Regions from separate parts of the Saccharothrix espanaensis DSM 44229 genome, predicted to be linked through region 1. Evidence: riboswitches for the same ligand, from Rfam matches in the RefSeq annotation. Region 1 holds a riboswitch; each other region holds the start of a gene.

Region 1 (10,419 bases):
GCTCGGTGTCCGGCGGCATCTTCACGCCCGGCGACGCGGCGGTCTGGGCGCGGCCCCGGGTCGCGGTGGTGGCCGGCGAGCAGCCGACAGCGTTGCAGCGGTTGTTCACCGTGGCCGACTCGGCGAGCGGCGTGTCCAGCAGGCTCGACATCTCGAATTGGTACGCGATCAACACCGACCTGTCGGTGCACCTGCACCGCGAGCCGGTCGGGGAGTGGTTCGCGCTGGACGCGGAGACGGTGGTGGGCCCGTCAGGTGTCGGCGTGGCGGGCAGTGTCCTGCACGACGAGCAGGGGCCGGTGGGTCGCACCGCGCAGTCGCTGTTCGTCCGGGAGCGGTGAGCTGCTGGAGCAGGACGGCGTCCCTGGACAGCTGAGCACTGCGGGCCTGCGCGCACGCCGAGCAGCGACGCGAGGATGATCGGGTTGCGCAGCGGGAGCGTCGCCGGCGCGCGCAGGGTCCCGCTGAGCACCCCGGCCACCGGTCACAGGTGCTTGTAGACGTCTTCCAGGGTGAGGCCGCGACCGAGCATCAGCACCTGCACGCGGTAGAGCAGCTGGGAGACCTCTTCGGCCAGCCGCTCGTCGGACTCGTGCTCCGCGGCGATCCAGACCTCGCCCGCCTCCTCCAGCACCTTCTTGCCCTGCGCGTGGACACCGTCTGCCAGCGCCGCGGCCGTGGCGGACCCCTCGGGGCGGGTGCGGGCGCGCTCGCTCAGCTCGGCGAACAGCTCGTCGAAGGTCTTCACGGGGGCTGATCCTCGCATCCCCGGGCCGGCCGCCGAAAACCACCCCGAAAGTGCGTATCCCGAAATCTTGCGGGCCCCGCACTTTTCCCCTACCTTGATCACATGGACGAACGACTGGGCTTGCGTGAGCGCAAAAAGCTGGAGACCCGCCAGGCACTGAGCTGGGCGGCGCTCCGGCTGGCGGTCGAGCGCGGCCTGGAGAACGTCCTGGTGGAAGACATCGCCGCGTCGGCGGGGGTCTCCTCGCGCACCTTCAACAACTACTTCTCCAGCAAGGCCGAGGCGATCACCTCCCGCCACCTCGACCGGGGCCGGCAACTCGCGGACCACGTCCGCCGCCGCCCCCCGGGCGAGACGGTGTGGGAGTCGATCCTGGAGGCGGCGCTGGCGCAGTACGCGCCGAACGACCGCCTGCCGGACCCCGAGTGGACAGCCGGGGTCCGCCTCATGACCAGCGAACCGGCGCTGATCGGCGAGTTCCTGCGGGCCAGCTCGGTGATCGAGCGCGAGCTGGCCGAGGCGATCGCCGAGCGCACCCGGACGAACGTGGCGGTCGACCTCTACCCCCGCCTGGTGGCGGCGTCGGTCGGCGCGGCCATCGAAGTGGCGACCGACCGCTGGCTGACCGCCGACCCGCCAATCCTCCTCGGTCCGCTCGTCCACGACGCCCTGACCCAGGTGGCAGCCGGCCTGCCAGACCCCCAGGCCGGCTGACTCCGCCACCGGCCCACCTCGAACCCACCGACCCAGCCCCGCCCGACGTGGGGCTTATTCAGCCACACCCCAAGGAGCCCCCCATGCCACTCACCACCACCACCGCTGCCCCCACCGCTGCCACCTCCACCTCCACCGCCGACACCGGCTCGGTCGACACCGGGGTCCTCATCGTGGGCGCGGGCCCGAACGGCCTGATGCTCGCCAACGAACTGCGGCTGGCCGGCCTGCGCCCCACCGTGCTCGACGCCCTGCCCGAACGCGCCACGGCTCCGAAGGCCAACGGTCTGGTGGGCCGCGTGGTGCAGGCCCTGGACTACCGGGGGCTGCACGAGGCCGTCACCGGCAGCCCAGGACCGCCGAGACCGGCCCCGTTCTTCCAGTTCGGTGCCCTCCCGCTGGATCTGTCCACACTGGACGACAACGCCCTGTTCGCCCTGCCCGTGCCACAACACCGGCTGGAAGAACTGCTGGAGCACCAAGCGGGTGTGGAGATCAGGCGCGGTCACCAGGTGACAGACCTGACCCAGCGGGACGGCCACGTGACGGTCGACGCCGCCGGCCCGGACGGGCCGTACCGCCTCACCACGCGTTACGTCGTCGGTGCCGACGGCGGCCACAGCGTGGTCCGCAAACGGGCCGGCATCGGCTTCCCCGGCGTCACCGACGAGGGCTTCACGCACCGCACGGGCTCGGTGGTGCTCCACGAACCGATCGCCGACCACCGGACGGGCCGGTTGGAGGTCCCGGGCATGGGCGTGCTGTGGCCGGGCACGTTCCACCGGACCGAACACGGCGTCTTCGCGTTCGGCATGTTCCAACCGGGCGTCTACCGCGTCACCCTGATCGAGTGGGGGCAGTCCGGCCTGACCGACACCGACGAGATGCCGCTGTCCGAACTCCGCGAGGCCGCACACCGCGTCCTGGGCGTCGACCTGCCGATGAGCGAACCCGACGACGGCCGCCCCTCGGCGCTCGACCGCCGGGCGGAGGGCACCAACTCCCGGCTGGCCGACCGCTACCGGAAGGGCCGGGTCTTCCTGGTCGGCGACGCCGCGCACGTCCAGTCCGGCGTCGGCGGCCCCGGCCTGAACCTGGGTCTGCAAGACGCCCTGAACCTGGGCTGGAAACCGGCCGCCGACCTCGACGGCTGGGCACCGCCCGACCTGCTGGACACCTACGAGTCCGAGCGCCGCCCGGTGGGCCTCCGCGTGATCACCCACAGCCGGGCCCAGACGGCGCTGCTCTCCGAGGGCCCGAACATCACCGCCCTGCGCGAAGTCCTCACCGAACTCCTCCAGGACCAGAGCGCGGTGCGCCGCATCTCCGACCTGATGTCCGGCGCGGACACGGTCTACGACCTGGGCACCGCAGCCCACCCGCTCATCGGCCGGTGGATGCCCGACCTCCCCCTCCCCCACGGCCGGATCTTCGCCCACCTGTCGCGCTCCGGCCGTCCGCTCCTGCTGGACTTCGCCGACAACGCGGCACTGCGCGCCACCGCCCAGCCCTGGGTCGACCGCGTCGACATCCACACCACAACGACCCCGGTCCCACCCGCCGACGCGGTCCTGGTCAGGCCGGACGGCTACGTGGCCTGGGCGGGCACCGCCCCGGACGACCTGGCCCACGCACTACACCGATGGTTCGGCACCCCGACCCCCACCCCACCCCATGAACCGCCCGCCGGCCCGGATCAGTCCAGTCGATCGATCAGAGCCCGAACTGAGGGCTGGCGAACGGCCAGTCGCGGGCGATCCACTCGGGCACGAAGGCGTCCAGGGCGCGTTCCAGATCGGTGCCCGCGTACTCGTCCACCACCCACCACGAGATGAGGGCGTCCTCGGCGGGATCGATGTAGACGCACCCGAGCAGCGCGGTCTCGGCGTTGTCGAACAGGGCGTAGTTGAACGACTCGTGCGCCTCGGCTTCCCGCGCGTGGCGGGCGAGGTCGGCGCGGTCCTCTTCATAGGTCATGGTCGTGGGCGGCCAGTTCCACTTCTCGCCGAAGATCGACCACAGGCGTTCCCGCGAGCCCATGACGGCGGGGTAGTCCAAGTCCACATCGGACTCTTGGATCGGCCTCAGGTGGTGGCCCGCGCCCAGCTCGACACGGGTGGGGTGGGCGAAGTCGGACGGCAGCCAGGACATGGCCGGATTGTGCGTCACCCGAAGGTGGGCCGCCAACTCCGTTCCACCGAGGAAGGCTCGCCATCGGGGAAATCCGGTGGCACGACGAGAGGAGAAGACCCGACACTGCTCGGGTGACCTTGCCCGACGGCTTGGTGCTGCGCACCGCGGAGCCGCGAGACCTCGACCAGATCGGCGCGCTGCTGAGCGAACGGGGCGAGCCGGAGGACGCCGTCGACCACCGCCTGGTCGTCTCGGACCCGGACGCCGGGTGGGAGACGTGCGCGGTCGTCGTGGACGGTGACCGGGTCGTGTCGACGGCCACGTTGCTGGACGAGACGCTGGTCCTGGACGGTCTGGAGGTCCCGGCCGGCCAGGTGGAACTGGTCGCCACCCACCGGGACTACGAGGGGCGCGGCCTGGTCCGGGAGCTGATGCGGTGGGCGCACGAGCGGTCGGCGGCGCGCGGGCAACTGGTGAACGTGATGCTGGGCATCCCGTACTTCTACCGGCGGTTCGGCTACACCTACGCCGTCCCGATCTCGCCGACGCGGGACGTCGTGGGCACGCCGCCGGCGAGCACGGACACGGTGCGCGAGGCGACGTTCGACGACATCCCGGCGATGGCGGCGTTGCAGGACGCCGAGCAGCGGCGGGCCGACCTTCGGATGCCGCACTCGGCGGGGCTGTGGCGTTGGCTGGTCGCGCGTGGCGGCAGCACCCAGTGGCTGGTGGAACGGGACGGGGTGCCGGTGGGCACCGGACGCTCGACGCCGCCGGACGAGGGCGTGCACTTGTGCGAGGTGGCGGCCATGGACGCGCCTGCGGTGCACGCGCTGGTCGCGCACACTGCGGCGACGGTGGCGAACGAACGGCCGGGCACGGTCGCGGGTGCGGCGCTCGAACCGCTCCTGGGGCCGACGCCGGAGGACGCGGCCTCGTACTACGTGCGGATCGCCGACCCGGTGGCGCTGCTGGACCACCTGCGTCCGGTGCTCGGCCGGCGGCTGGCCGCCTCGTCGTTCGCCGACGAGGCCGGCGAGGCCGTGGTGTCGTTCTACCGTTCGCACGTCCGGCTGCCGTTCAAGGCCGGCGAGGTGGGCCCGGTCGTCGCGGGCGGTGTGATGCAGGCACCGGGCGCGGCGGGCGGGGCCGGGGTGGCGCCGGACTTGCTGGAGTCCCTGCTGTTCGGCCCGCACGGCCTGGGCGGTCTGACCGCCAGGTTCCCCGACGTCTACCCAGGACCGAACGCCGACCTGATGCACGTCCTGTTCCCGCCGGTCCGGGCCGACCTGCTGACCTTCTACATCCCGTAACCAACCACCCCGACACCCACCCCACACCTCCGCCACCAGCAGCGCCTCCGGCGGGCGTCACCGCACGTCGGTGACCGGTATCGCCGGCCGTCAGCGCCCAGGCGACCCGATCACATCCGCTCGCGCCATCCGCAGGAGTCGCGGCAATCAAGCCCACCACCTCCCACTGCAAAGGCACCTCCGCCGACTCCTGCCATCCCGCCGAGCCGAGCCGCGCGGCTGGGTGCGGAGCGACGGCGCGCGGCGGGGGCACTGACCGGACGGTGGCGGGCAGACTGGCCACGTGTCCGACTACTACACCCCAGTGCTGTCGACGCTGCGACAGATCCGCGGCTTGAGCCCGTTCTTCGCCTTGGACGTGGGACGTCCCGCTTCCGACGCGGACGGCGGCGGTTGGCGGTCTGGGGACGATCTCGCGGATGGGGCGGTGCTGTCGGGCGCGTTGCGGGCCATCGGTGAGCGGTACCGGACTGGGGAGGCTCGGGTTTCCGCGTCCTTGTTCTTCCTCGGGTACACCGCTCGGCTGCTGTCCCCGACGGTCGCCGCGCACGCCGTGGGCGGGGTCGCGCCGGACATCCGGCCGGCGAACGTGTGGTGGCACTACGGGCCGGACGGGATGCGGGTGCGGATTGGCGAACCGGTCGCCGGGGTGTCGATCTCCGCGTCGTTGGAGCCGGTGGTGGCGGCGATCCGGGACGTGGTGCCGGTGGCGCGGGGGCTGTTGTGGGGTAACGCGGCGTCGTCCATCGCCGGGGCGTTGCGGACGGTGAGCCTCAGCGGCACGGCGTCCGCCGAGCAGTGCGTGGCGCTGGGCGAGCGACTGCTGGACGAGCCGCCGCTGCGGGGGTCCGGCGACTTCATCCCGTTCCCCGGCGAGGTGGCGTTCCGGCGGCGCAGTTGCTGCCTCTACTACCGCCTCGACGGCGGCGGGACCTGCGGCGACTGCCCGCTCCCGCAGCAGTGAGCCCCAGCGGCGGCCACGGCGCGTGCCGAGAGGGCGACCAGCTCGAAAGGCGCGGGACCGGACGTGACGAAAAGCTGGCGGCGTTATGAAAAGCGTCCGTCGTTGGGACTGAACCGCTCGGCCAGCCGGTGCGGTTACCTGCGGCATCGGGTCGATCAAGGACGGGATCAGGACAAAAGCGGCGCTTGATCGTGTGTGGTGCAGGTGAGGTGGACGACAACTCGTCTGGTCGGTTGTGCCCGGACGCGGCGCACATTTACGGTTCCACAGCCGCAGTGGACGGGAAGCCGGTGGGAATCCGGCGCGGTCCTCGCCACTGTGACCGGGGAGCCAACCCGCCGAGAACGTCACTGGTCGCGCGGTGCGACTGGGAAGACGCGGGGACGGTGTCGATCCGGGAGTCAGGAGACCGGCTGCGGCGCGAGTTGTTGTTGACCTTCCACGAGGTATGGAGGAGGCCGTCTTGACGAGCCCCGCGCACTCCCTGTCCATCCCCATCCCCAAGTGGGCCTACGCCGTCGCACTCGTCGCGCTGCTGATCACCTGGCTGGTCCTGCAGGAGAACGGCGTCGCGCTCGGTCACGCCGCCGAGTCGCTGCACGAGTTCTTCCACGACGGGCGGCACGCGCTCGGCGTCCCGTGCCACTAGGGCCGGCCGTGGACACCTACAAGAACCTCCTGCTGCGGGGCGTCGGTGCCGGTGGCATCGCCGGCCTGCTCGCGGGCCTGGTCGGCCTGGTCGTGGTCGAGGCGCCGATCCGGGCCGCGCTGGCCGTCGAAGAGGCCCGCGCCGCCGCCGAACCGGTCGAGCCCGGTGGGCACGACCACGGCGAGATGTTCGGCCGGGGCACCCAGGTGGTGGGCGGCGTGCTCGCCGCGGTGATCGTCGGGCTGGCGGTCGGCGCGCTGTTCGCCACCGCCTACGCCGGGTCGCGCCGCTGGTTCACCGGCCGGCGGCCGTTCGGCCGGAGCGTGACGCTCGCGGCGGCGGTGTTCGGGGCGGCGGCGCTGCTGCCGGCCGTCAAGTACCCGGCCAACCCGCCGGCGGTGGGCGACCCGGAGACGGTGGACTACCGGACGGTGCTCTACCTCGGGCTCATCGCGGCCGGGCTGCTGGTGGTGTTCGGGGCGAGTTTCCTGGCGTCCCGGCTGGAGCACCTGAGCGGGCCGGTCCGGTCCACCGTCGTCGCGCTGGCCGTGGTCGTCGCGTTCGCGGTGCTCCTGCTGGCCTTCCCCGCTCCGCCGGACGCGGTGCCGGCGGACATGCCGAGCACCGTGCTGTGGGAGTTCCGCCTGGCGTCACTCGCCGAGACGGCCACCCTGTGGCTGGGCCTCGGTGTCGTGTTCGGCCTGCTGGTCGACCCGGCTGTGCGCCGCGACAGCACCACCAAGGTGAAGGCCGTCGCCGTCTGAGCGACGTTCGACGCCGAGTGCCGCGCAGCGCCCGCCACCGTCCTCCGCGGTCCACACCGCGGGGGACGGTGGCGTTCAAGGCTGCGGCCTGCGGTGCTGCGGTTGCGGGACGGTGTGCGGCCGCAGCGGTCAGGTGCGCGGCTGCGGAGGTCAGGTGCGCAGGGCGGTGAGGGTGGGCAGGTCTACGCCGACCAGGGAGTCGCGAAAGATCCGGCGCTCGCCCGGCGGTACCGGCACGTCGCACGGCACCACCAGCACCGTGCACCCCGCCGCCACCGCCGAGGTCACGCCGGTCGGCGAGTCCTCGACCGCGATGCACGCCGCGGCGTCCACCCCGAGCAGGGCGGCGGCTTTCAGGTACGGGTCCGGGAGGGGCTTGTTGCGGCCTTCGACCTCGTCGCCGCACACCGTCACGTCGAACAGGTCGCGGCCGATGGTGTCCAGCGCGACCTCGGTCAACGCCCGTTCGGTCGACGTCACCAGCGCCATCGGCACGCCCGACGCCCGCACCGCGCGCAACGCGTCCTGGGCTCCCGGCCGCCACGGCAGACCGGCCCGGAACACCTCCTCGGTGCGCCGCAGGATCCACGCCGCGCCGTCCGCCGTCTCCTCCTCCGTCGGCGTCAGGCCGACTTCGGCGAACAGCAGCGCCATCGTCGTGGGCACGTTCGAGCCGACCATGGCCTGCCGGGTCTCCAGCGACAGGGTGCCGCCCAACTTCTCGGCGAACTCGTAGAGCGGGACGTCCCACAGCTTCTCCGAGTCCAACAGCGTGCCGTCCATGTCCCACAGCACCGCTTCGACGCTCACCACGGGGCTTCCTCCACCTTCACGACGCGGGCCTCCCCGCTCTCCACACCGCCCCAGACCACCCCGGCCCGGCCGGAGCGCGCCGACCACAGGTCGCCGACCAGCAGCCCGGTCGCGGCCCGGTCCGCGCGCACCGGGAATTCCAGCAGCAGCCCGGTGCCGTCGTCGAGCCGGATCCCGAGGTGCTTCGCGCCCAGGCCGGACACGACGCCGTGCTGCCACTCGCCGAGCCCCGAGCCCGCGCCGCCGCCACCACCGCCGCGTGGCGGGCAGCGCACCCCACGCGATCAGGCCCAAGCCCGCCACGCCCGCGAAGAACGACCAGACCGGTGTCTCCACCGCCGACTCCGCGGTGCGGATCCGATTCGGGTCGGTCGGGGGACCGGCGCTTACCCCTGATCAGCCGCTCCGCGTCGATCACGCGTCGAAGTATTTCGCCGGGCGGTGGCGGCCGAGGGGGAAACGGCCGGGTGCGGCCGGACGCCGACCCGGTTGCGCCGAACGCGGCACGCGGTCGCGCCCGTCCCGAAGAGAACGGGCCGGGCCCCCGCGCCGGGCGGGTGGGGTCGGCGAGGTCGGGCCGGGGCCCGGACACGATCTCGGCGCGCCCGCTGTGACCTGCGGCGTCGGCGGAGGTCGGGGTGGCCGGGCGGGTGCTCGTGCGCGCTGCGCCGGCCGCCGTCTCGAGCCGGTCGGCCGGCCCGCCCGGGACGGGCGGGGAGACACGAGCCGACATGGCGCAAGCCTACGGCGTCGGGTCCGCGGCGAGGGTCGTAGTCTGACCCGGTGACCGATCCGGACCAGGCCGCCAAGATCCCCTTCGACCCCGCGAAACCGCTCACCAACCCGATCATGGTGGCGGCGTTCGAGGGGTGGAACGATGCTGGAGACGCTGCCAGCACGGCGATCGAGCACCTCCAACTCACCTGGGACGCGACGCCGCTGGTGGAGATCGATCCGGACGACTACTACGACTTCCAGGTGACCCGCCCCACGGTCCGCATGGTGGACGGCATCACCCGAAGGGTTGAATTCCCGACGACCCGGCTGTCGGTGTGCCGGCCGCCGGGCTCGGCCACCGACGTCGTGCTGGTGCACGGCATCGAGCCGAACATGCGCTGGCGGAAGTTCGCCGGCGAGTTGCTCGGCCACATCGAGGACCTGGGCGTCACCACCGTGGTCACGCTCGGCGCGCTGCTGATGGACACCCCGCACACCCGGCCCGTCCCGGTGACCGGCACCGCCTACGACGCGGAGGCGGCGCAGAAGTTCGGGCTGGAGCGGTCCCGCTACGAGGGGCCGACCGGGATCGTCGGGGTCTTCCAGGACCTGTGCGTGCAGGCCGGCGTGCCGGCGATCTCGTTCTGGGCGGCGGTGCCGCACTACGTCTCCCAGCCGCCCTCGCCCAAGGCCACCCTGGCGCTGCTGCACCGGGTCGAGGAGGTGCTCGACGTCGAGGTGCCGCTGGGCGCGCTGCCCGAGCAGGCCGAGGAGTGGGAGCGCACGGTCAGCGAGATGGCCGACGAGGACGAGGACGTGCGCAACTACGTCCGGGCGCTGGAGGAGCGCGGCGACGCGGAGATCCAGATCACCGAGGCGAGCGGCGACGCGATCGCGGCGGAGTTCGAGCGCTACCTGCGCCGCCGGGGTCGCGGGCCGGGGCGCGGGCCGACCGGGCTCTGACGCTGGTCACACCCCGGTCGCGCGCGGGCGTCGGTGCGGGAGACTCGGCGGGTGGCGCAGGTGCGGACGGGCCCGCGACGGCTCGCGGTGGTCGGGCTGTACGCCGGCGGGTTCCTCGGGCCGTTCGGCGGTGCCATGACCTCGTCGGTGCTGCCGGAGATCGGCGCGGACTTCCAGGTCTCGGCCGGTGCGGCGGCGACCACGCTGACCGGCTACCTGCTGCCGTTCGCCGGGTTCATGCTGTTCTCCGGGACGGTGGGCGAGCGCTGGGGCGCGCGGCGGACGGTCCGGATCGCCTACCTGGTGTACGCGGTGGCGTCGGTGCTGTGCGCGGTGTCGTGGTCGTTCCCGGTGCTGCTGGGCGGGCGGGCGTTGCAGGGCGTGGCGAACGCCTTCACCACTCCCCTGCTGCTGGCGGCGATAGCGGCGGTGACGCCGAAGGAACGGCTGGGGCGCGCGCTGGGGGTGTTCGCGTCGATGCAGGCCGCCGGGCAGACGTCCGCGCCGCTGGTGGGCGGGTTGGCGGCGGAGGCGTCGTGGCGGTGGGCGTTCGTCGGGGCCGCGCTGGTGGCGGTGCTGCTGGCCGCGGCCGGGGTGCCCGCCGACCCGCCGCGCACCGAGCAGCCGCCGAGGCTGCGCAC
Region 2 (10,419 bases), 630 kb from region 1:
CCGCGCGGTAGCGCTCCAGCAGCGAGTCGGCCATCGCCTGCCCGGTCTCCCAGGCCAGCTTCGACGGCACGGCCTTCGGGTCCACCGAGTAGAAGTTGCGGCCGGTCGGCAGCACGTTCACCAGGCCCCGCAACGGGGATCCGCTCGGCCCGGCCGGCACGTACCCGCCGTTCAACGCGTGCAGCACGTGCGTCATCTCGTCGGTCGTGCGGGCCAGCCGCGGCACGACCTCCAGCGCACCGAACTCCAGGATCCGCACCACGTCCTCGGACTCGTCCAGCGTCCGCGCGACCGCCGGGTCCCAGTCCGCGTCTTCCATCGCCTGCACGAGTTCCCGCGCCCGCGCCTCCACGGCGTCCGTCGACGCGCGCGTGGTGTCCTTGAGCCCCAACGCTTCCCGCAACCCGGGCAGCGCGGCCACCTGGCCGGCCCACATCTGCTTGGCCTGCAGGATCGACAGCACCAGGTTGACCCGGGTGTCACCGGTCGGGGCCTGGCCCAGGACGTGCAGGCCGTCGCGGATCTGGACGTCCTTGATCTCGCACAGCCAGCCGTCCACGTGCAGGATCAGCTCGTCGAACTCGGCGTCGTGCGGCCGGTCGTCCAGGCCCAGGTCGTGGTCCAGCTTCGCGGCCTGGATCAGGGTCCAGATCTGCGCGCGGATCGCGGGCAGCTTGGCCGGGTCCATCGCGGCGATGTTGCCGTGCTCGTCGAGCAGCTGCTCCAGGCGCGCGATGTCGCCGTAGCTGTCCGCGCGGGCCATCGGCGGCACCAGGTGGTCGACCAGGGTGGCGTGCGCGCGGCGCTTGGCCTGCGTGCCCTCGCCCGGGTCGTTGACCAGGAACGGGTAGATCAGCGGCAGGTCGCCCAGCGCCGCGTCCGGGCCGCAGCCGGCGGACATGCCGACCGTCTTGCCGGGCAGCCACTCCAGGTTGCCGTGCTTGCCGACGTGCACCACGGCGTCCGCGCCGAACTCGGCCTCCAGCCACCGGTAGGCGGCCAGGTAGTGGTGGCTGGGCGGCAGGTCCGGGTCGTGGTAGATGGCGATCGGGTTCTCGCCGAACCCGCGCGGCGGCTGCACCATCACCACCACGTTGCCCGATCGCAGGCCGGCCAGCACGATCTCGCCCTCGCGGTCCTTCGACCGGTCCACGAACAGCTCGCCGGGCGCTTGGCCCCAGTGCCGTTCCATGTCCTCGCGGGTGTCCTCGGGCAGCGTCGCGTACCACTCGCGGTAGCGCGCGGCGGGCAGCCGCACCGGGTTGCCCTGGAGCTGCTCCTCGGTCAGCCAGTCGACGTCCTGGCCGCCGGCCGCGATGAGCGCGTGGATCAGCGCGTCACCGTCCAGCTCGGCCACGCCCGGCAGCTCGTCGCCGATGTCGTAACCGTTGTCCCGCAACGCCGCCAGCAGCCGGACCGCGCTGGCCGGGGTGTCCAGGCCGACCGCGTTGCCGATCCGCGAGTGCTTGGTCGGGTAGGCCGACAGCATGATCACGACCTTGCGGTCGGCCGGCGGGATGTGCCGCAGCCTCCCGTGCCGCACCGCGATCCCGGCCACGCGCAGCGCCCGCTCCGGGTCTGCCACGTACACGGTCAGGCCGTCCTCGTCGATCTCCTTGAAGGAGAACGGGACGGTGATGATCCGGCCGTCGAACTCGGGGATCGCCACCTGGGTCGCGGTGTCCAAAGGGGACAGACCGTCGTCGTTCCCGTCCCACGCCGCACGGCTGCTGGTCAGGCAGAGCCCTTGCAGGATCGGGATGTCCAGCTCGGCCAGCGCGCCCACGTCCCACGCGTCGTCGTCGCCACCGGCCGACGCGGTCGCGGGCTTCGTCCCGCCCGCCGCCAGCACCGTGACGACCAGCGCGTCGGCCTTGCGCAGCTCCGCCAGCAACGCCGGCTCCGCCGTGCGCAAGGACGCGCAGTACACCGGCAGCGCCCGGCCGCCCTTTTCCTCGATCGCGTCGCACAGCGCGTGCACGAACGCCGTGTTCCCGGCCACGTGGTGCGCCCGGTAGTACAACACCGCCACCACCGGCCTCGCACGGCCCGTCTCAACCGACTCAGCCGACTCGACAGGCCCAACCGACTCGACCGACCCCGCCGGCTCGGGCCGCTCCAGCACGCCCCAGTTCGGCGCCGCCTCGGGCGGGTTGAAGCCGAACCCGGTCAGCAGGACCGTGTCGGACAGGAACTTGTGCAGCTCGGCGAGGTTCACCGGGCCGCCGTGGGCCAGGTAGGCGTGCGCCTCGGCGCAGACGCCGCCGGGCACGGTGGACAGCTCCATCAGCGGCGCGTCCGGGTTCTGCTCACCGCCCAGCACCACCACCGGGCGGGGGCCGGCGAGCAGCCGGTCCAGGCCCTCTTCCCACATCCGCCGCCCGCCCAGGATGCGCACCACCACCAGGTCGACGCCCTCCAGCAGGGCGGGCAGGTCGTCGGCGGTCAGCCGGGCGGGGTTGCCCAGTCGGTAGTCCGCACCGCTCGAACGGGCGGACAGCAGGTCCGTGTCAGAGGTCGACAGCAGCAGGATCACGTGCGGGCTCCATCCCTCGGGGGTCCTCGCCCCAGGTCGTAGGGGACGGCGGGCGGAGTTCCTGACTCCCGGGCTCGCGCCCGGTCACAGTGGCGGGACCGCGCCGGATTCACACCGGCTTCCTCCTGTTGCTTCGCCGTTCGGAAGTCACCCTAACGGGCGGTTAGCATCCAGCCCATGCCCCAGGACCGTGAACGCCCCGACGCCTGCCCCGGCGCGGTCGACGTGCACCGGGCCGCGGACGGCGGGCTGGCGCGGGTCAGGGTGCCCGGCGGCACGCTGACCGCCGACCGGTTCGACGTCGTCCGGCAGGCCGCGCTGGACCTGGGCGACGGCACGATCGAACTCACGTCACGGGCGAACGTGCAGATCAGGGGCCTGACACCGGGTGCGGAGCACGAGCTGGGCGCACGTCTGCGCGAGGCCGGCCTGCTGCCCTCGCCGACCCACGAGCGGATGCGCAACATCATCGCCGCGCCGCTGGAGGACAACCAGGACCTGGTGGACGCCGTGGACGCCGCGCTGTGCCGGGTCCCCGCACTGGCCTACCTGCCCGGACGCTTCCTGGTCACGATCGGTGAGGCGGTCAGCGGCCTGGGCGGCGACATCGGCCTGGTGGGTGACGCGCTGTTCCTGGCCGGCCAGGATTCGGGACTGCGCGTGACCGACCCGGTCGCCGCCGTGGTCGCCGCCGCCGAGGAGTTCCAGGCGATCCGCGACACCGCGTGGCGTTTGTCCGAAGTGGACGACGGTGTGCGGAAGATCACCGCCTCCCTGAGCACCACCACCCCCGCCCTGGCCACTTCGAGCCCCAGAACCCTTACCGCGACTGTGATCCCGGTCGCACCCGGCCCAACCTCACCCGGCCCAGTCGCACCCGGCCCAGCTTCCACCGGCCCAGCTTCCACCGGTCCGGCCTCAGCCTCCCCACCCCCGGCGGACCGCCTCGTGGCGGGCGTGCCGCTGGGCCGGTTGGACGCACGGCTGCTGGCCGGCACGCCGGTCCGGATCACGCCGTGGCGCAGCGTCGTGGTGCCCGCCGGCACTGACACGTCGGGGCTGTTCACCGACCCCGCGTCGCCGTGGCGCGGGGTGACCGCGTGCACCGGCCGGCCGGGCTGCGCGAAGTCGCTGACCGACGTGCGCGCCGACGCGGCCCGCTGGATCGGCACCCCGCACCGGGGCCAGGTGCACTGGTCGGGCTGCGCCCGGCGGTGCGGCCGGCCCGCGGGCGACGTGGTGGAGTTCGTCGCGACCGGCGACGGGTACGAGGAGATCAGGTGACCAGCTACATCAAGGACGGCGCGGAGATCTACCGGCGGTCGTTCGCCACCATCCGCGCCGAGACCGACCTGTCGGGCCTGCCGACGGACGTCGCGCGGGTCGCGGTGCGGATGATCCACGCGTGCGGCATGGTCGACCTGGTCGACGACATCGGCTACTCCCCCGGGGTCGTCTCCGCCGCCCGGGAGGCGTTGCTGGCCGGCGCGCCGGTGCTGTGCGACGCGCAGATGGTCGCGTCCGGCGTGACCCGGCGCAGGCTGCCCGCCGACAACGAGGTGCTGTGCCTGCTCGGCGACCCGAGGGTGCCCGCGCTGGCCGAGGAGCTGGGCAACACCCGCAGCGCCGCCGCGCTGGAGCTGTGGGGCGAACGGCTCGGCGGCGCGGTGGTCGCCATCGGCAACGCCCCGACCGCCCTGTTCCACCTGCTCGACCTGGTCGCCGCGGGCGCGCCCCGGCCGGCCGCCGTGCTGGGCATCCCGGTCGGGTTCATCGGGGCCGCCGAGTCCAAGCAGGCGCTCGCCGAGAGCGGGCTGGAGCACCTGGTCGTGCGCGGTCGGCGCGGCGGCAGCGCCATGACCGCGGCGGCCGTCAACGCGATCGCGAGCGAGGACGAATGACCGGCAGGCTGTACGGCGTCGGGGTCGGCCCCGGCGACCCGGAACTGGTGACCGTGAAGGCGGCCCGGCTGATCGGCGCGGCCGACGTCGTGGTGTTCCACAGCGCCCGGCACGGCCGCAGCGTCGCGCGCCGGATCGCCGAGCCGTACCTGCGCGGCGACCAGGTCGAGGAGCAGCTGGTCTACCCGGTGACGACCGAGGACTCCGACGACTACCAGGGCGAGATCGACGCGTTCTACGCCGAGTGCGCCGCGCGGCTGGCCGCGCACCTCGACGCCGGGCGGACCGTCGTGGTGCTGGCCGCCGGCGACCCGTTCTTCTACGGCTCGTACATGCACCTGCACAAGCGACTGGCCGACAAGTACCCGGCCGAGGTGGTCCCCGGTGTCACGTCGGTCAGCGCCGGTTCGGCGGTGATCGGCCGCCCGCTCGTCGAACGCGACGAGGTGCTGACCGTCCTGCCCGGCACGCTGCCGGTGGACGCGCTGGCCGGGCACCTCGCGGCGGGCGACCCGGTGGCGATCATGAAGCTGGGCCGGACGTTCCCGCGCGTGCGGGAGGCGCTGGAGCGGTCCGGGCGGCTGGCCGAGGCCTGGTACGTCGAACGCGCCACGACCGGCCGGCAGCGCACCGCGCCGCTCGCCGAGGTCGACGCCGACGACGTTCCCTACTTCTCCCTGGCCCTGCTCCCCAGCAAAGCCACTCCCCCCACCACCCCCGACACCGGCAGCCACGCCGCTCCCGACGCCACCCCCCACACCCACACCGCATCCGACCCCGCCCGAGCGACGGGTCAGGTCGTCGTGGTCGGGTTGGGTCCGGCGGGGCCGGAGTGGCTCACGCCCGAGGCCCGGCAGGCGTTGGCCGAGGCCGAGGACCTGGTCGGGTACGTCACCTACCTGGACCGGGTGGCCGACGAGCCGGGGCAGCGCAAGCACGCGTCGGACAACAAGGTCGAGTCCGAGCGGGCCGCGTTCGCGCTCGACCTGGCCCGGCGCGGCCGGAAGGTCGCGGTGGTGTCCTCCGGCGACCCCGGCGTGTTCGCGATGGCCAGCGCGGTGCTGGAGGTGGCGGCCGAGGAGCAGTTCGCGGACGTCCCGGTGCGGGTGCTGCCCGGACTCACCGCCGCGCACGCCGTGGCCAGCCGGGCCGGTGCGCCGCTGGGCCACGACTACTGCGTGCTCTCGCTGTCCGACCGGCTCAAGCCGTGGGAGGTCATCGCCGAACGGCTGGAGGCCGCCGCGAAGGCCGATCTCGTGCTGGCGATCTACAACCCGGCGTCGCGCAGCCGGCGGTGGCAGGTCGAGTCGGCCCGCGACCTGCTGCTGCGGCACCGCTCGCCGGACACGCCCGTGGTGGTCGGCCGGGACGTCGGCGGCCCCGAGGAGACCGTCCGCGTGGTGCGGCTGGCCGACCTCGACCCGGAGACGATCGACATGCGGTGCCTGCTGATCGTCGGGTCCTCGCAGACCCTGCGCACCGGGCGGGGCGCGGTGTTCACGCCCCGGCGCTACCCGTCGTGAGCCACGCCAGCGCCGCGTCCACCCCCGACACGGTGGGCGCGGCGGGCGCGGGCGGGCGGCGGACCAGCACCACGGGCAGCCCGAGGGTGCGTGCGGCGTCCAGCTTGGCCGACGTCATGTCGCCGCCGCTGTCCTTGGTGACCAGCACTTCCACGCCGTAGCGGCGCATCAGGGCCAGCTCACCGTCCACTGTGTACGGTCCTCGGTCCAGCACGACCTCCAGCGCGGTGCCGCCGGCGGGCGGGTCGACGGTCCGCGCCACGCCGGCGGTGAACGCGTCCAGCCCGTCGCGCCCGGTGGTCACGAACGCCCGCCGCGCGCCGACCACCGCCGCCGCCTCGGCGATCGAGCCGACCCACGTCCAGCGGTCGCCGGGGCGCTCGGTCCAGCCCGGTCGGCGCAGCACCAGGAACGGCACGCCGGCCGCGCGGGTCGCGGCGAGCGCGTTGGCCGTGATCCGGTCGGCGAACGGGTGCGTGGCGTCGACCACGGCGTCCACCCGCTCGGCCCGCAGGTAGGCGACCAGCCCGGCCACCCCGCCGAACCCGCCGACCCGCACCTCCCCCGCCGGCAGCCGGGGCGAGGCGACCCGCCCGGCCAACGACGACACCACCCGGAACCCCGACACCGCGCGCCGCGCCAGCTCCCGCGCCTCGCCCGTCCCGCCGAGCACCAACACCGTCTTCACCTCACCACCGCCCGCCCCACGCCCACCCCGCCCAACGGCAGGCTGCTCCACGCCGAGCCACGCCCCCGGACTCCCCACGCCGGCAGGCCACGCCTGGGCGCGCCCGGCGCCGTAGTCCGGCAGGTCGGCAGCGTCACGGGCGGCATCGGGCCGTCGAGTACAGGTGGCTGTCGAGGAAGCCTTCCGCGGCCAGCACCTCGCCGACGATGATCACCGCCGTGCGCTTGATCCCGGCGTCGGCCACTTGGCCTGCGATGGTGGCGAGCGTGCCGCGCAGCACGAGTTCGTCGGCCCGGCTCGCGTACGCCACGACCGCCGCCGGGCACCGCGGCCCGTAGTTCGGCAGCAGCTCGGCGACCACCTCCGCGATCCGCTGCACCGCCAGGTGCAGCACGACCGTGGCCCGCGACTTCCCGAGCACCGCCAGGTCCTCACCCGGCGGCATCGGGGTGGCGCGCGCGGAGGTGCGGGTCAGGATCACCGTCTGGCCGACGCCGGGCACGGTCAGCTCGCGCTTGAGCGACGCCGCCGCCGCCGCGAACGCCGGCACCCCGGGCGTCACGTCGTACGGGATGCCCAGCGCGTCCAGCCGCCGCATCTGCTCGGCCATCGCGCTGTACACCGACGGGTCGCCCGAGTGCAGGCGCGCCACGTCCAGGCCGGCCTCGTGCGCCGTCGCCAGTTCGGCGGTGATCCGGTCCAGGTCGAGGTTCGCGGTGTCGACCAGCCGGGCGTCCGGCGGGCAGTGCCCGAGCACCTCGGTGGGCACCAGCGCCCCCGCGTACAGGCACACCGGGGACAATTCCAGCAGCCGCACCGCGCGCACCGTGAGCAGGTCGGCCGCACCGGGCCCGGCGCCGATGAAGTGGACGGTCACGCGCTCTCCTTCGTCACGGCCCAGATGGTCACGGGCATCTGCGGTCGCCACCCGGTGAAGCCGCCCACGGGCGTGTCCCGGCTGACCGACAGCCTGGTCAGCGACCCGCCCGCGGCCGCGTGCCACCGCGCGAGCACGACCTCGGACTCCAGCGTGACGGCGTTGGCGACCAGCCGCCCGCCGGGCCGCAACGCCGCCAAGCACCGCTCCACGACGCCCGGCGCGGTCAGCCCGCCACCGATGAACACCGCGTCCGGCCGCTCGAAGTCCTGCGGCAGGTCCAGCGCCGCCGGGCTCTCCCCCAGCACGACCCGCACGCCCGGCACGCCCAGCGCGGCGGCGTTGCGGGCGATCCGCTCGGCGCGCACCGGATCCCGTTCGACGGCGATCGCCCGGCACGCCGGGTGCGCCCGGGACCACTCGACGGCGATGCTGCCCGAGCCCGCGCCGACGTCCCACAGCACCTGGCCGGGACGGGGCGCGAGCAGCGCCAGGGTCACCGCGCGCACCTCGCGCTTGGTGAGCTGCCCGTCGTGCTCGTAGGCGTCGTCCGGCAGACCTGGGACCAGCGAGAACCCGCCCTCGGCGCACTCGACGGCGAGCACGTTGAGCGGGTCGGCGGCGGTCACGTCGTGGTGGATCCGCTCGGCCGGCCCGCCCAGCTGCTCCAGCACGGTGATCCGGGCGTCGCCGACCAGCGCGGCCACCTCGGTCGGGTCGCCGCCCAGCACCAGGACCCGCCGGCCGGGGTGCAGGTGCGGCACCAGCAGCGCGGCGGGCTTGCCGACCAGGCTGACGACGTCCACCGCGTCCAGCGCCCAGCCCAGCCGCGCGCACGCCAACGACGCCGACGACGGCTGCGGCAGGACGCGCACCGCGTCCGCGCCGAGCAACCGCACCAGCGTGGTGCCGATGCCGTGGAACATCGGATCGCCACTGGCCAGCACGCACACCCGCCGCCCCCGGTGCGCCTGCATCAGCCCCGGCAACGCGGGCACCAACGGCGACGGCCACACCACCCGCTCCGCCCCACCCTCCCGTACACCGCCGACACCCAGCGCACCCTCCCGCGACTCGCGCTCCCACGACTCACCGAACCGCGCCTCACCCTCCCGCGCCTCGCCCTCCCGCGACTCACCGATCCGCGCCTCACCCTCCCGCGACTCGCCGGGCGAGCCGGCCGGGATCAGGTCGAGTTGGCGGGTGCTGCCCATCAGGACCTCGGCGGAGGCGATCGCGTGGCGCGACGCGGGCGGCAGGCCCTCCCAGCCGTCCGCGCCGATGCCGACGACGGTGATCACACCGTGCCCAGCACGCGGGTCACCGCGATCTCGATCACGACCCGTTCGGGGTTGGGGCGGGGCTCCCGGTAGCGCTGCGCGTACCGGCGCACGGCGTCCGCGACCTCCTCGGCCGACTGCCGCACGACCGCGCGGCCCTCCAGCGTCGACCAGCGCGCACCGTCCACTTGGCACACCGCGACCAGCGCGCCCCGCTCGCCCGCCGCGAGCACGTTGCGCACCTTGCGGGAGCCTCGGGAGCAGATGATCCGGGCGGTCGCCGTCGGGATGTCGAACGTGACGCCGACCGGCACCACGTGCGGCGTGCCGTTCGGTCGGGAGGTGGTCAGCGTGCAGAGGTGGTACTCCGTCCAGAACGTCCGGAAGTCCTCGCCCTTGGTCGACAACATGGGTGCATCATGCGGCACGACCGCGCTAGGGTGGAAAACGTGACGCGCCGATTTAGCCGCCCCTGGCCGGGAGACCCGGCCATTCGGGGCGTGCGCTAGGCGCGGTCCCGGTGGCGGACCGGCTCCAGGGGGACACCCGACGAGCCGACCCGCCTCCCGAAGGGACCACCCGCGATGCCTCGCGACCTCACCGACCCCGCGCAGGGGCCGCACGCCGTGCAGCTCGTCCTGGCCGAGATCCTCGCCGCCGCACCGGCTTCGGCCGAGCCGCGCGTGATCCGGCACCACCCGGACGTCAGCGTCGAGGACAACTACACCAACCTCGGCTACCCGCCGGACGCCATCACCCGTGACGCCCGTTACACCCGCTACACCACCGAAGGGCGGATGCTGCGCAGCCACACGTCCGCGATGATCCCGCCCGCGCTGCGCGAACTGGGCACCCAGGAGTGGGACGACGTGCTGCTGGCGTGCGTCGGCATGGTGTACCGGCGGGACGCGGTCGACCGGGTGCACTCGGGCACGCCGCACCAGCTCGACCTGTGGCGGATCTCCCGCCACCGGGCCGATCTGGACGAGCTGATCGATGCCGTGGTCACCGCCGCCGTGCCGGGTGCGCGGTACCGCACGACACCGGCCGAGCACCCGTACACCGAGCAGGGCAGGCAGGTCGACGTGCTGGTCGACGGCGAGTGGCTGGAGGTCGCCGAGTGCGGCCTGGCCGCGCGGCACGTGCTGCGCCGCGCGTGGCTGCCCGACGACGTGCACGGCCTCGCGCTGGGCGTCGGCCTGGACCGGTTGTTGATGCTGCGCAAGGGGATCCCGGACATCCGGCTGCTGTCGTCCGACGATCCGCGGGTGGTGGCGCAGCTGCGGGACCTCACGCCGTACCGGGCGGTGTCGAAGCACCCGCCGATCTCGCGGGACGTGTCGGTCGCGGTGCGGCCGGAGCAGGACGCGGAGACCATCGGCGACACCGTGCGCGCCACCGTGGGCGACCTCGTGGAGGAGGTGGTGGTGCTGGACGAGACCCCGGTCGACGCCCTGCCGCCGGCCGCCGTCGCCCGGCTCGGCGCGCGGTCCGGGCAGAAGAACGTGTTGCTGCGCCTGGTGTTGCGGCACCCGACCCGGACGCTCACCGACGCGGAGGCCAACGCGGCCCGCGACGCCGTGTACGCCGCGGTCCACGAAGGTGCTCAGTGAC
Region 3 (10,419 bases), 2.1 Mb from region 1:
ACTGTGGCGGCGCCAGCGCGTCCCACGAGCGCCGTGACCGCTCCAGCCAAGGGCGCGCGTCGGTCGCCCGGAGGACGCTTGACCACGGCCAAGACGGTTTCCTGGACGGTGGTGAACCGGCAGCGCACCGGTGGTCGCCTTTCCTGGCCGGGAGAAGGGAGCCGGGGCCGGGAACAGACCCCGGCCCCGGGACGTGGTCAGTCCCAGTCGAGCGACGCGCCGGAGGCGTACTCGGTCACCCGGGTCTCGAAGAAGTTCTTCTCCTTCTTCAGGTCGATGGCCTCGGACATCCACGGGAACGGGTTGTCCGCCGGGCCGAAGACCGGGGCCAGGCCGAGCTGCGCGCAGCGGCGGTTGGTGATGAAGTGCATGTACTGCTCGCACTGGTCGGCGTTGAGGCCGAGCAGACCGTTGGGCATGGTGTCGCGGCCGTAGGCGATCTCCAGCTCACACGCCTCGCCCAGCATGGTGCGGACCTCGGCCTGGAAGGCATCGCTCCACAGGTGCGGGTTCTCGATCTTGATCTGGTTGATCGAGTCGATGCCGAAGTTCAGGTGGATCGACTCGTCGCGCAGGATGTACTGGTACTGCTCGGCGATGCCGATCATCTTGTTGCGCCGCCCGAACGACAGGATCTGGGCGAAGCCGGTGTAGAACCACATGCCCTCGAACACCACGTAGAACGCCACGAGGTCGCGGAGGAACGCCTGGTCGGTCTCGGGCGTGCCGGTGCGGAACCCCGGGTCTTCGAGGTGCTGCGTGTAGTTCAACGCCCACGCGGCCTTGTCGGTGATCGACGGGACCTCGCGGTACATGTTGAACAGCTCGCCCTCGTCCAAGCCGAGCGACTCGCAGACGTACTGGAACGTGTGGGTGTGCACGGCCTCCTCGAACGCCTGGCGCAGCAGGTACTGGCGGCACTCGGGGTTGGTCAGGTGGCGGTACACCGCGAGCACGATGTTGTTGGCCACCAACGACTCCGAGGTGGCGAAGAACCCGAGGTTGCGCTTGATCGTGTGCCGCTCGTCGTCGGTGAGGCCGGTGGGCGAGCGCCACAGGGCGATGTCGGCCTGCATGGACACCTCGGTCGGCATCCAGTGGTTGGCGCAGCCGGCGAGGTACTTCTCCCACGCCCAGTGGTACTTCAGCGGCAGGAGCTGGTTGACGTCCGCGCGCGCGTTGATCATCGACTTGTCGTCCACCTGCACGCGGCCCGCGCCGCGCTCGATGGAGCCGAGACCCGAGGTGTAGGGGAGGTCGGTGGTCACTGGCAGGCCTCGCAGTCGGGGTCGGTGACGGAGCAGACGAGCGCGTCGTCCGGTGTCGCGGCCGGGACCGGCGGCGGAACGGCCGAGGGGACGGCGGCCGGCGACGGCGACGCTACGGGGGTCGGCACGGGGGAGGCGGCGGGTGCCGCGCCCGGACGGACGGCGTTGAGCTTGCCGTCGGTGCCGCGCAAGGTCGACTTCTCCACGCTGGTCGCCGCGGTGGACCGCAGGTAGTAGGTGGTCTTGAGGCCGCTGTGCCAGGCCAGCCGGTAGAGGTTGTCCAGCTTGCGGCCGTTGGGCGCGGCGATGTACAGGTTGAGCGACTGCGCCTGGTCGATCCACTTCTGCCGGCGCGACGCGGCCTCGATCAGCCACTCGGACGAGACCTCGAACGCGGTGGCGTAGAGGGCCTTGAGGTCGTCGGGCACCCGGTCGATCGGCGCGACCGAGCCGTCGAAGTACTTCAGGTCCGACACCATCGCCTCGTCCCACAGGTCCAGCGCCTTGAGGTCGGCGACCAGGAAGCGGTTGAGGACGGTGAAGTCGCCGGACATGTTCGACTTCACGTACAGGTTGCGGAACAGCGGCTCGATGGACTGGCCGACGCCGCAGATGTTCGAGATCGTCGCGGTCGGCGCGATGGCCATCGTGTTGGAGTTGCGCATCCCGCCGCGCACCTTGGCGCGCAGGGTCTCCCAGTCCAAAGTGGACGATGTGTCCATGGCGAGCACGCCGCCGCGGGCTTCGGCGAGCAGCGCGATGGAGTCGATCGGCAGGACGCCGCGGCTCCACAGCGAACCGTCGAACGACTCGTAGCTGCCGCGCTCGCGGGCCAGGTCGGCCGACGCCGACAGCGCGTGGTAGCCGATGTGCTCCATGCTGCGGTCGGCGAACTCCACGGCCTCCGGTGAACCGGGCACCAGCCGCAGGGTGAACAGGGCGTCGCTGAAGCCCATCAGGCCCAGCCCGATCGGCCGGTGCCGCAGGTTGGACCGGCTCGCCTCGGGGATCGTGTAGTAGTTGATGTCGATGACGTTGTCGAGCATGCGCACGGCCGTGTGGACCGTGTGCGCCAGCCGCTCGGCGTCGAGGCCGTGGGCCGTGACGTGGTTGGCCAGGTTGACCGAGCCGAGGTTGCACACCGCGACCTCGTCGGCGCTGGTGTTGAGGGTGATCTCGGTGCACAGGTTGGACGAGTGCACGACGCCGGTGTGCTGCTGCGGCGACCGCAGGTTGCACGGGTCCTTGAACGTGATCCACGGGTGGCCGGTCTCGAACAGCATGGTCAGCATGCGCCGCCACAGGTCCGTCGCGCGGACGCGCTTGAACACGCGGATCTCGCCGCGGTCGGCGGCTTCCTCGTAGCCGCGGTAGCGGGCGGTGAAGTCCAAGCCGTACGCGTCGTGCAGGTCCGGCGTTTCGTCCGGGGAGAACAGGGTCCACTCGGCGTCCGCCTCGACCCGGCGCAGGAACTCGTCGGGCACCCAGTTCGCGGTGTTCATGTCGTGCGTGCGCCGCCGGTCGTCGCCGGTGTTCTTGCGCAGGTCGAGGAACTCCTCGACGTCGATGTGCCACGTCTCCAGGTACGCGCACGCCGCGCCCTTGCGCTTGCCGCCCTGGTTCACCGCGACCGCCGTGTCGTTGGCGATCTTGAGGAACGGCACGACGCCCTGCGACTGGCCGTTGGTGCCCTTGATGTGCGCGCCCATGCCGCGCACCGGGGTCCAGTCGTTGCCGAGCCCGCCGGAGAACTTCGCCAGCAGTGCGTTGTTCTGGTAGCTCTGGAAGATGCTCTTCAGGTCGTCGTCCACCGTGGTCAGGAAGCACGACGAGAGCTGGGCGCGGGTGGTGCCGGAGTTGAACAGCGTGGGGGTTGAGCACATGAAGTCGAAGGCCGACAGCAGTTCGTAGAACTCGATCGCCCGCGCCTCGCGGTCGTCCTCGCGCAGCGCCAGCCCCATCGCGACCCGCATGAAGAACGCCTGCGGCAACTCGTACCGGACGCCGTGGTCGTGCAGGAAGTAGCGGTCGTACAGGGTCTGCATGCCCAGGAAGTCGAACATGGCGTCGCGCTCGGGGCGGATCGCCGCCGCGATCCGGGCCACGTCGAACGACTCCAACGCGGGGTCGAGCCGGTCCAGCGCGACGCCCAGCCGCACGTACTCGGGGAAGTAGTCCACATAGGACAGCTGCTCGGCGGTGGCCTCGACCGGTCGGCCCGCGACCCTGGTCAGCACCTCGCGGCGGAGCTGGTCGAGCAGCAGGCGGGCGGCGACGAAGGAGTAGTTCGGCTCGGTCTCGACCAGCGTCCGCGCCGACATGACCAGCGCGACGGCCAGTTCGTCGACCGTGATGCCGTCGTAGAGCGCCCGCCGGACCTCGGTGAGCACCGGCTCGGCCGGCACGTCGGACAGCCCCGCGCACGCCTCGCCGACGACGACCGCGATCCGCTCCCAGTCCACCGGGACCAGCGCGCCCTCGGCGTCCTTCATCCGGAACTCGACCGCGACGGGGGCGAGTTCGCGTGCCTTCGCGTGCTCGTCGCGGTACAGCACGTACGCGCGGGCGACCTTGTGATGACCGCCGCGCATCAGCACGAGTTCCACCTGGTCCTGGATCTGCTCGATGTGCAGTGCGGTGTCGGGGCGGGCGTGCTTGAGCAGCGCGCCCTCCGCCTGCGAGGTCAACTCCGCCACGAGCGGGTGCAGGTGCGACGCCGCTGCCGCGACCTCGCCCTCGACGGCCAGGAACGCCTTGGTCAAGGCCACCTGGATCTTGCCTGGGTCGAACGCCGAAACGCTGCCGTCGCGTCGGATCACCCGCACCTGGCTGACCCCGGTGGCCGTGGTTGTGGTCGACAAAGCCCTCTCCTCGCGAGCCTCAACGGCCCGGAGCACGCGGCGACCACACAGCGCGCGCACGACGGCGCGTCATCCGTGTCGGCCCGCCCACGAGGCCCCGGACACGCGCGCGCCGGCCGGCGCGCGCATCGCTGGCAGGTCTTCGGACTCGCGGACACCCGGCCTTCCAGCCGGACCTACTGGCCGTCGCTTCCCAGGAGCGCGTGCTCCCAGTGCTTCGTGACGGCGGTTGTTTCCGCTCACCGCTGCGGGGCAGTCCCGGATTCGCACCGGGTTCCCTCTTGCCTCCTCGGCCCTCGAAGAGGGCGTCGGAACCATCGACGGGCGGAACACTACATGTTGTAGATCGGTCCGCAACACGGCCCCACATGGGCGTGTCGCGGACCGAACCTCGGGTGACCCTGATCGCCGGCCGGCGTGGCAAGGGTGGCGTGGAGACGCGTGCCGGACCGCGGCAGCACCATCCACAATGGACTGATCACTCGTCGGTAACGTGACTTCACGGCGGAGGAGCCCGCCGAGATCACCGGCACCCCGGGGAACGCTGCCGACTGCGGCGGTGGAGTGACTTTTCCCGGATCATGGGAGACCGTCCAGGGGTGCGTTACTCTCGATCCCACTGGTGGTTCGCTCCGGGCGATGGTCGGCCGGAGCGAGGCAAGAGGGAACCCGGTGTGAGTCCGGGACTGCCCCGCAGCGGTGAACGGGAACGAAAGCCGTCAATGAAGCACTGCGCGTGAGCGTGGGAAGCGACGGCCGGTAGGAGCGTGCTGTGCGCCCGTGAGTCCGAAGACCTGCCACCGGTCCGCGCGCCCACCGGGCCCGCGGTGTCCGGTGGCCTCTCGGGAGGGCTGCGGCGGACGCGGCTCGTGCCGCCCGCGAAGCGTCCCCGGGAATCCTCCGGCGTTCACGCACGCTCGCGAGGAGAGAGCCAGTGACCAGCGGAATCGGTGCCACCGTCCTGGGCTACCCCCGGATCGGTCCACGTCGGGAACTCAAGCGGGCCGTCGAGCGCTACTGGGTCGGGCGCACCGACCAGGACGCCCTGCTCGCCACGGCCGCCGAACTGCGCGCGGCCGGCTGGGCGGAGCTGCGCGACGCCGGGCTGGACTCGGTGCCGTCCAACACCTTCTCGTTCTACGACCACGTCCTGGACACCGCGTTCCTGGTGGGCGCGGTCCCGGCGCGCTACCGGCGCGAGTCGGAGCTGGACAGCTACTTCGCGGCGGCCCGGGGCACCGACGACCTGCCGCCGTTGGAACTGACCAAGTGGTTCGACACCAACTACCACTACCTGGTGCCCGAGATCGACCCCGGGACGGAGTTCCGACTGGCCGGTGACAAGCCGCTCGCGGAGTACCGCGAGGCCCGCGCGCTCGGGATCACGACCCGGCCGGTGGTCCTCGGGCCGGTGACGTTCCTGTTGCTGGCCAAAGGAACGAACCCGTTGGCCCGGTTGGATGACTTGGTGGACGTCTACGTCGAGCTGCTGGTGGCGCTGGCGGCCGAAGGTGCGCCGTGGGTGCAGCTCGACGAGCCGGCGTTCGCCGCCGACCGCTCGGAGGACGAACTGGCCGCGCTCGGCCGTGCCTATACCCGCCTGGCAGACCTGCACTCGCGGCCGAAGCTGCTGGTCACCGGCTACTACGGGTCTCTTGGCCCGGCGCTGGAAGTGCTGGCCGGCACCGCCGTCGAAGCGATCGGCGTCGATCTCGTCGCGGGCCCGGTGGACGGCATCGCGAGCGTGCCCGCGCTGCGGGACAAGACGCTGGTCGCCGGCGTGGTCGACGGCCGCAACGTGTGGCGCACCGACCTGCGGCAGGCGCTGGCCACCGCCGCGTCACTGCTCGGAACGGCCGAGGAGGTCGTGCTCTCGACGTCCTCGACGCTGCTGCACGTGCCCTACGACCTGGACGCCGAGACGGCGCTGGAACCGGGAGTGCGCGGGCGGTTGGCGTTCGCGCGGCAGAAGGTGCGCGAGGTCGTCCTGCTCGGCCAGGCGCTGCGCGACGGCGTGGACGGCGCGTGGGCGGACGCGCTCGACGAACCGATCGCCGCGCCCCGCCGTGACGACGCGATCCGGTCCCGGCTCGCCGGACTCGGGCCGCACCACCGCGACCGCGCGCCCTACGCCGAACGGGCCGCCGCGCAGGACGCCCGCCTCGCCCTGCCCGCGTTGCCGACGACCACCATCGGCTCGTTCCCGCAGACGACCGAGATCCGCACGGCCCGTGCCGGCCTGCGGTCGGGCGGGCTGTCGCGGGGCGAGTACGACGAGCGGATGCGCGCCGAGATCGGCCGCGTGATCGCGTTGCAGGAGGACATCGGGCTGGACGTCCTGGTGCACGGCGAGCCCGAGCGCAACGACATGGTGCAGTACTTCGCCGAGCACCTCGACGGGTTCGCGGTGACCGACCTGGGCTGGGTGCAGTCCTACGGCTCGCGGTGCGTCCGCCCGCCGATCCTGCACGGCGACGTCAGCCGACCGGAGCCGATCACCGTGCCGTGGAGCTCCTACGCGCAGTCGCTCACCGACCGGCCGGTGAAGGGCATGCTGACCGGCCCGGTGACCATCCTGGCGTGGTCGTTCGTGCGCGACGACCAGCCGCTGGGCGAGACCGCCGACCAGGTCGCGCTGGCGCTGCGCGACGAGATCGCCGACCTGGAGGCCGCCGGCATCAGGGTGATCCAGGTGGACGAGCCCGCGCTGCGCGAACTCCTGCCGCTGCGGGCGGCCGAGCACGCGGCGTACCTGGAGTGGTCGGTCGGCGCGTTCCGGCTGGCCACCGCCGGCGCGGCGACCGACACCCAGATCCACACCCACCTGTGCTACTCGGAGTTCGGCGAGGTCATCGACGCCATCGACGGCCTGGGTGCGGACGTGACCACGATCGAGGCGGCCCGGTCGAAGATGGAGGTCTTGGCCGACCTCCGCTCGGCCGGCTTCAGCCGGGGCGTCGGACCGGGCGTCTACGACATCCACTCACCCCGCGTCCCGGCCACCGACGAGGTCGCGGACCTGGTCGCCGCCGCGTCCCGCGTGGTGGCGGGCAACAGGCTGTGGGTCAACCCGGACTGCGGCCTCAAGACCCGAGGCTACGCGGAGGTGGAACCGGCGCTGCGCAACCTGGTCGCGGCCACCCGCCGAGTCCGCGACAGCCTGGCGTGACCTGACCGGGTGCCCCGGCCCGCCGGGGCACCCGACGCCGGTCATGTCGCCGGAAGTGGCCCAGGGCGCAGTGGTCCGCACCCCGGTCGACACCCAGCGTTGCGGCAACTCGTGGCTTGCCACGGCGCGGCGGTGACACCGGAGCAGGTGCCGGTGACGATCGTCGATGCGAACGACGCGAAAGGGCCGGCGTCCGGAGTCCGCGGCCGGCGACTCGGCCTCGGTGGGATGGTCGGTCGTCCGTTTTGACCTGGCGCGGGTGGTGCTCCGCGACGGCGAGATCGTGTCGGTCGGCTTCCACACCCCGGCCGAGGCCCGGCCGAAGGCGAAGCGGTTGTGGTTGCGGCCGTCTGGTAGAGGCTGTCGTGGATGCCGTCGGCCAGGACCAGGGTTCCGACGTGGCCGGCCCGCGCCGGCCTAGTGGCCGCGACGGCGCCCAGCATCACCAGCCGGACGTGGGAGCGGCCCCGGGGTGATCAGCGCGGAGTCGCGCGGCCGGGGGAGGTCTCCGGTGGCCCACCGGTGGGGAGTTGCCGGTCCGGCGAGCTGATCCGCTTCATCACGGCGGCCGAGACTGCGACGAGGGCGACACCGGCCAGGATGTCCACGACGTAGTGGTGTCCGGTGACGAGGACGACGAACGCGGTCAGGAGGGGGAACACCCACGCCGACCGGGCGACTCGTGGGGCGTGGTCGCGCAGGGTCGTCCACAGGGCGTAGGCGCACCAGGTGGTCCACGCGACGTGCATGCTCGGCATGGCGGCCAACAGGTTCACGCCTGGGCGCGGGACGCGGGACTCGGCGCTGAAGAGGATGTCGTGCGTGGCCAGGTAGTCGACGATGCCGGGTTGGGCGAAGCGCGGCGGAGCCTCCGGGAAGAGCCAGACGAGCAGGAGGTCCAGGAGCATCATGACGACCAGGACGGTCCGCAGGTGGCTGTACCGCGCTCGTCGGGCGATGTAGAGCCAGATCAGGACCGCCGGCACGGCCAGGATGCTCAGGCGGTAGAAGTAGCCGGTCAGGTGGATCGCGGCGGGGTGGGCGAGAATCGCTTGGTTGAGCGGTTGTTCGATGGCGATGTGGAGCATCTGCTCCAGTCGCTGGACTTGCAGGGCGTTGCTCGTCGCCGCCGGGTCACCACGGTCGACCGCCGCGCGGGCCAGGCCGAACGCGACGTACCCGGCGATCAGCAGCGGGACTTCGAAGTACCACGCGAACCGCTTGTGCATGAGGGGTAAGAGAGGCACGGGGCACGACGGTACGCGGGGCGTGGAGGGTGACCTCGCCCGACCCGCCGTCGCGGTGACTGACCAAACCGGCTCGTCTCACTGGCCGTCGTCCGGGTCAGTCGCGGAGCCGCGCGAACTTCGCCGGCAGGTCCCCAGCGGTTCCGTACGCGTGGGTCGACTTCTGCCTGACCGTCACGTCCGTGATCACGGCACGCCATGCGGCGGCGACCCGCCGGTTGGGCGGTTGGTGCGCTTGGGCAGGCCCGTTGCGACCATCTGGACGTCGATTCGAGGCCGAGATAGCGCCGTACGCACGAACCGAGCATGATTCACCTTGTGCGGAAAGGGAACTCACTACGTTCTTCCCGGTGCGAATCCTCTTCTCCAGCCTCGGCTCTTACGGACACACCTTCCCCCTCCTGCCGCTCGCGATCGCCGCACGCGAGGTGGGGCACGACGTCACGTTCGTGACCACGGCCCCGTTCGCGGGCGCGGTGACCACGTACGGCATCGACCACGTCGCCGGCGGCATGGACATGCTCGCCGCGTTCGAGCTCGCCAACGCCGGTCCGGCGGCCCGGAAAGCACCCGACTTCCGGCCCGAGCGGGTGTCGAGGGTGTTCGGCTCGATCCTGCCGCGCAGCTGTGCTGCCGACCTCGGGCCCATCATCGTCGACCGCAAGCCGGACCTCGTCGTGCACGAGCTGGCCAACCCCGGTGCCGGGCTCGCCGCGAAAGTCGCCGACATACCCGCGGTGTGCCACTCGTTCGGCCGGAGGTGGCGGCCGACAGGACCTCCCGAGGCCATGCGCGCCAACCTGGCCGAGGTCGCCGCCGACCTCGGCGTCGACCTGTCCGACGGCGACCTCATGTCGTTGGGCAACCCCTACCTCGACATCTGCCCGCCATCGGTGCAGGACCCGGAGTTCCCGATCCCGCCGGCCGACACCATCCCGCTGCGACCGGTGCCGTTCTCCGAGCCCGGCGAGCTGCCGTCGTGGGTGCGCGAGCACCGCGATCCGTTGGTGTACTTGACGTTGGGCACGGCGTTCGGCGACGCGGGGGTGCTGCGCACCGCGATCGCGGGGCTGGCCACGGTGGGCGCGAAGGTGTTCGTGTCCACCGGTCCGAGCGTCACGGTGCGCGCGTTGGGCGACGTGCCGGACAACGTGGTGGTGCGGCCGTGGCTGCCGCAAGCGGACCTCCTGCCACACGTGGACCTCGTGGTGCACCACGGCGGTGCCGGCGCCACGATGGGCACGTTCGCCACGGGCGTTCCGCACCTGGTCTTACCGCAGGGTGCCGACCAGTTCAGCAACGCCGACGTGGTGACCGCCGCCGGGCTCGGCGACCAGGTGCTCGCCGCCGACCTGACCGCCGAGCTGATCGCGACCAAGGCACGCCGCCTGCTCACCGACGACGCCGTGCTCGCGGCGGCCAAGGCGATGGCGGAGGAGGTGGCCACCCTCCCGTCACCGCACGACGTGGCCCGCCTGCTGCCCGACTACGCGTGAAACCCGATCCCCGCCCGCCTGACCGCGTCGATGGAGCTGCGGTCGGGCGGGCTGCGGTCGGGCGGGCCCGGCGGGACCGCCCCGGCGGGCCGGCTCCCCTCCGCACGTGAAGTGGGGGCATGGTCGAGGCTCGTGAATGAAGTCGCTTCGTGTGGTCTTCGCCGCACCGCCGAACGGCGTACCGGTGGATTTCGGTGCGTCCGTGTGCCCGGACGGACAGCTACCCGCAGGTCGAGCCGGCTCCCGACTACCGCTCGGTCAACGTCTACCTGACCGGTGTGCGCCAGGGCAAGAAGTCCCGGCAGCAGCTCCGCCGGGAGATCTCGGAGATCACCGACTCCGCCTCGCCCGCCGTCGCGCAGCGGCGTGCCGCCGCCA

What was found. Region 1 has a riboswitch for cobalamin ahead of BN6_RS15350 (CbtB domain-containing protein). Riboswitches for the same ligand answer to the same signal wherever they lie in the genome.
Region 2: linked by a shared signal. The riboswitch ahead of cobN (cobaltochelatase subunit CobN) and the one ahead of BN6_RS15350 (CbtB domain-containing protein) in region 1 are both predicted to bind cobalamin.
Region 3: linked by a shared signal. The riboswitch ahead of BN6_RS23800 (ribonucleoside-diphosphate reductase subunit alpha) and the one ahead of BN6_RS15350 (CbtB domain-containing protein) in region 1 are both predicted to bind cobalamin.

Annotation. Positions count from the first base shown of each region.
Region 1 covers NC_019673.1:3,358,559-3,368,977, reverse strand. The annotation lists gene BN6_RS15385 (thioesterase family protein) at 1-341, shown strand, start outside; gene BN6_RS15380 (phosphoribosyl-ATP diphosphatase) at 485-748, opposite strand; gene BN6_RS15375 (TetR/AcrR family transcriptional regulator) at 851-1,462, shown strand; partial or broken gene BN6_RS48745 (FAD-dependent monooxygenase) at 1,546-3,108, shown strand; gene BN6_RS48740 (GNAT family N-acetyltransferase) at 3,176-3,613, opposite strand; gene BN6_RS15360 (GNAT family N-acetyltransferase) at 3,727-4,908, shown strand; gene BN6_RS15355 ((2Fe-2S)-binding protein) at 5,192-5,872, shown strand; cobalamin riboswitch at 6,129-6,304, shown strand; gene BN6_RS15350 (CbtB domain-containing protein) at 6,336-6,521, shown strand; gene BN6_RS15345 (CbtA family protein) at 6,530-7,285, shown strand; gene BN6_RS15340 (HAD family hydrolase) at 7,436-8,068, opposite strand; gene BN6_RS15335 (hypothetical protein) at 8,092-8,373, opposite strand; gene BN6_RS15330 (PAC2 family protein) at 8,882-9,778, shown strand; gene BN6_RS15325 (MFS transporter) at 9,830-10,419, shown strand, end outside.
Region 2 covers NC_019673.1:2,726,728-2,737,146, reverse strand. The annotation lists gene cobN (cobaltochelatase subunit CobN) at 1-2,536, opposite strand, end outside; cobalamin riboswitch at 2,573-2,706, opposite strand; gene BN6_RS12535 (hypothetical protein) at 2,714-3,820, shown strand; gene BN6_RS12530 (precorrin-8X methylmutase) at 3,817-4,437, shown strand; gene BN6_RS12525 (precorrin-2 C(20)-methyltransferase) at 4,434-5,960, shown strand; gene BN6_RS12520 (cobalt-precorrin-6A reductase) at 5,935-6,648, opposite strand; gene cobM (precorrin-4 C(11)-methyltransferase) at 6,782-7,525, opposite strand; gene BN6_RS12510 (bifunctional cobalt-precorrin-7 (C(5))-methyltransferase/cobalt-precorrin-6B (C(15))-methyltransferase) at 7,522-8,826, opposite strand; gene BN6_RS12505 (pyridoxamine 5'-phosphate oxidase family protein) at 8,823-9,215, opposite strand; gene srmL (PheS-related mystery ligase SrmL) at 9,390-10,418, shown strand; gene BN6_RS12495 (TIGR03667 family PPOX class F420-dependent oxidoreductase) at 10,412-10,419, opposite strand, start outside.
Region 3 covers NC_019673.1:5,492,020-5,502,438, reverse strand. The annotation lists gene BN6_RS23805 (ribonucleotide-diphosphate reductase subunit beta) at 198-1,268, opposite strand; gene BN6_RS23800 (ribonucleoside-diphosphate reductase subunit alpha) at 1,265-4,129, opposite strand; cobalamin riboswitch at 4,246-4,463, opposite strand; cobalamin riboswitch at 4,736-4,945, shown strand; gene metE (5-methyltetrahydropteroyltriglutamate--homocysteine S-methyltransferase) at 5,064-7,298, shown strand; gene BN6_RS23790 (phosphatase PAP2 family protein) at 7,775-8,545, opposite strand; gene BN6_RS23785 (glycosyltransferase) at 8,896-10,041, shown strand; gene BN6_RS23780 (hypothetical protein) at 10,236-10,419, shown strand, end outside.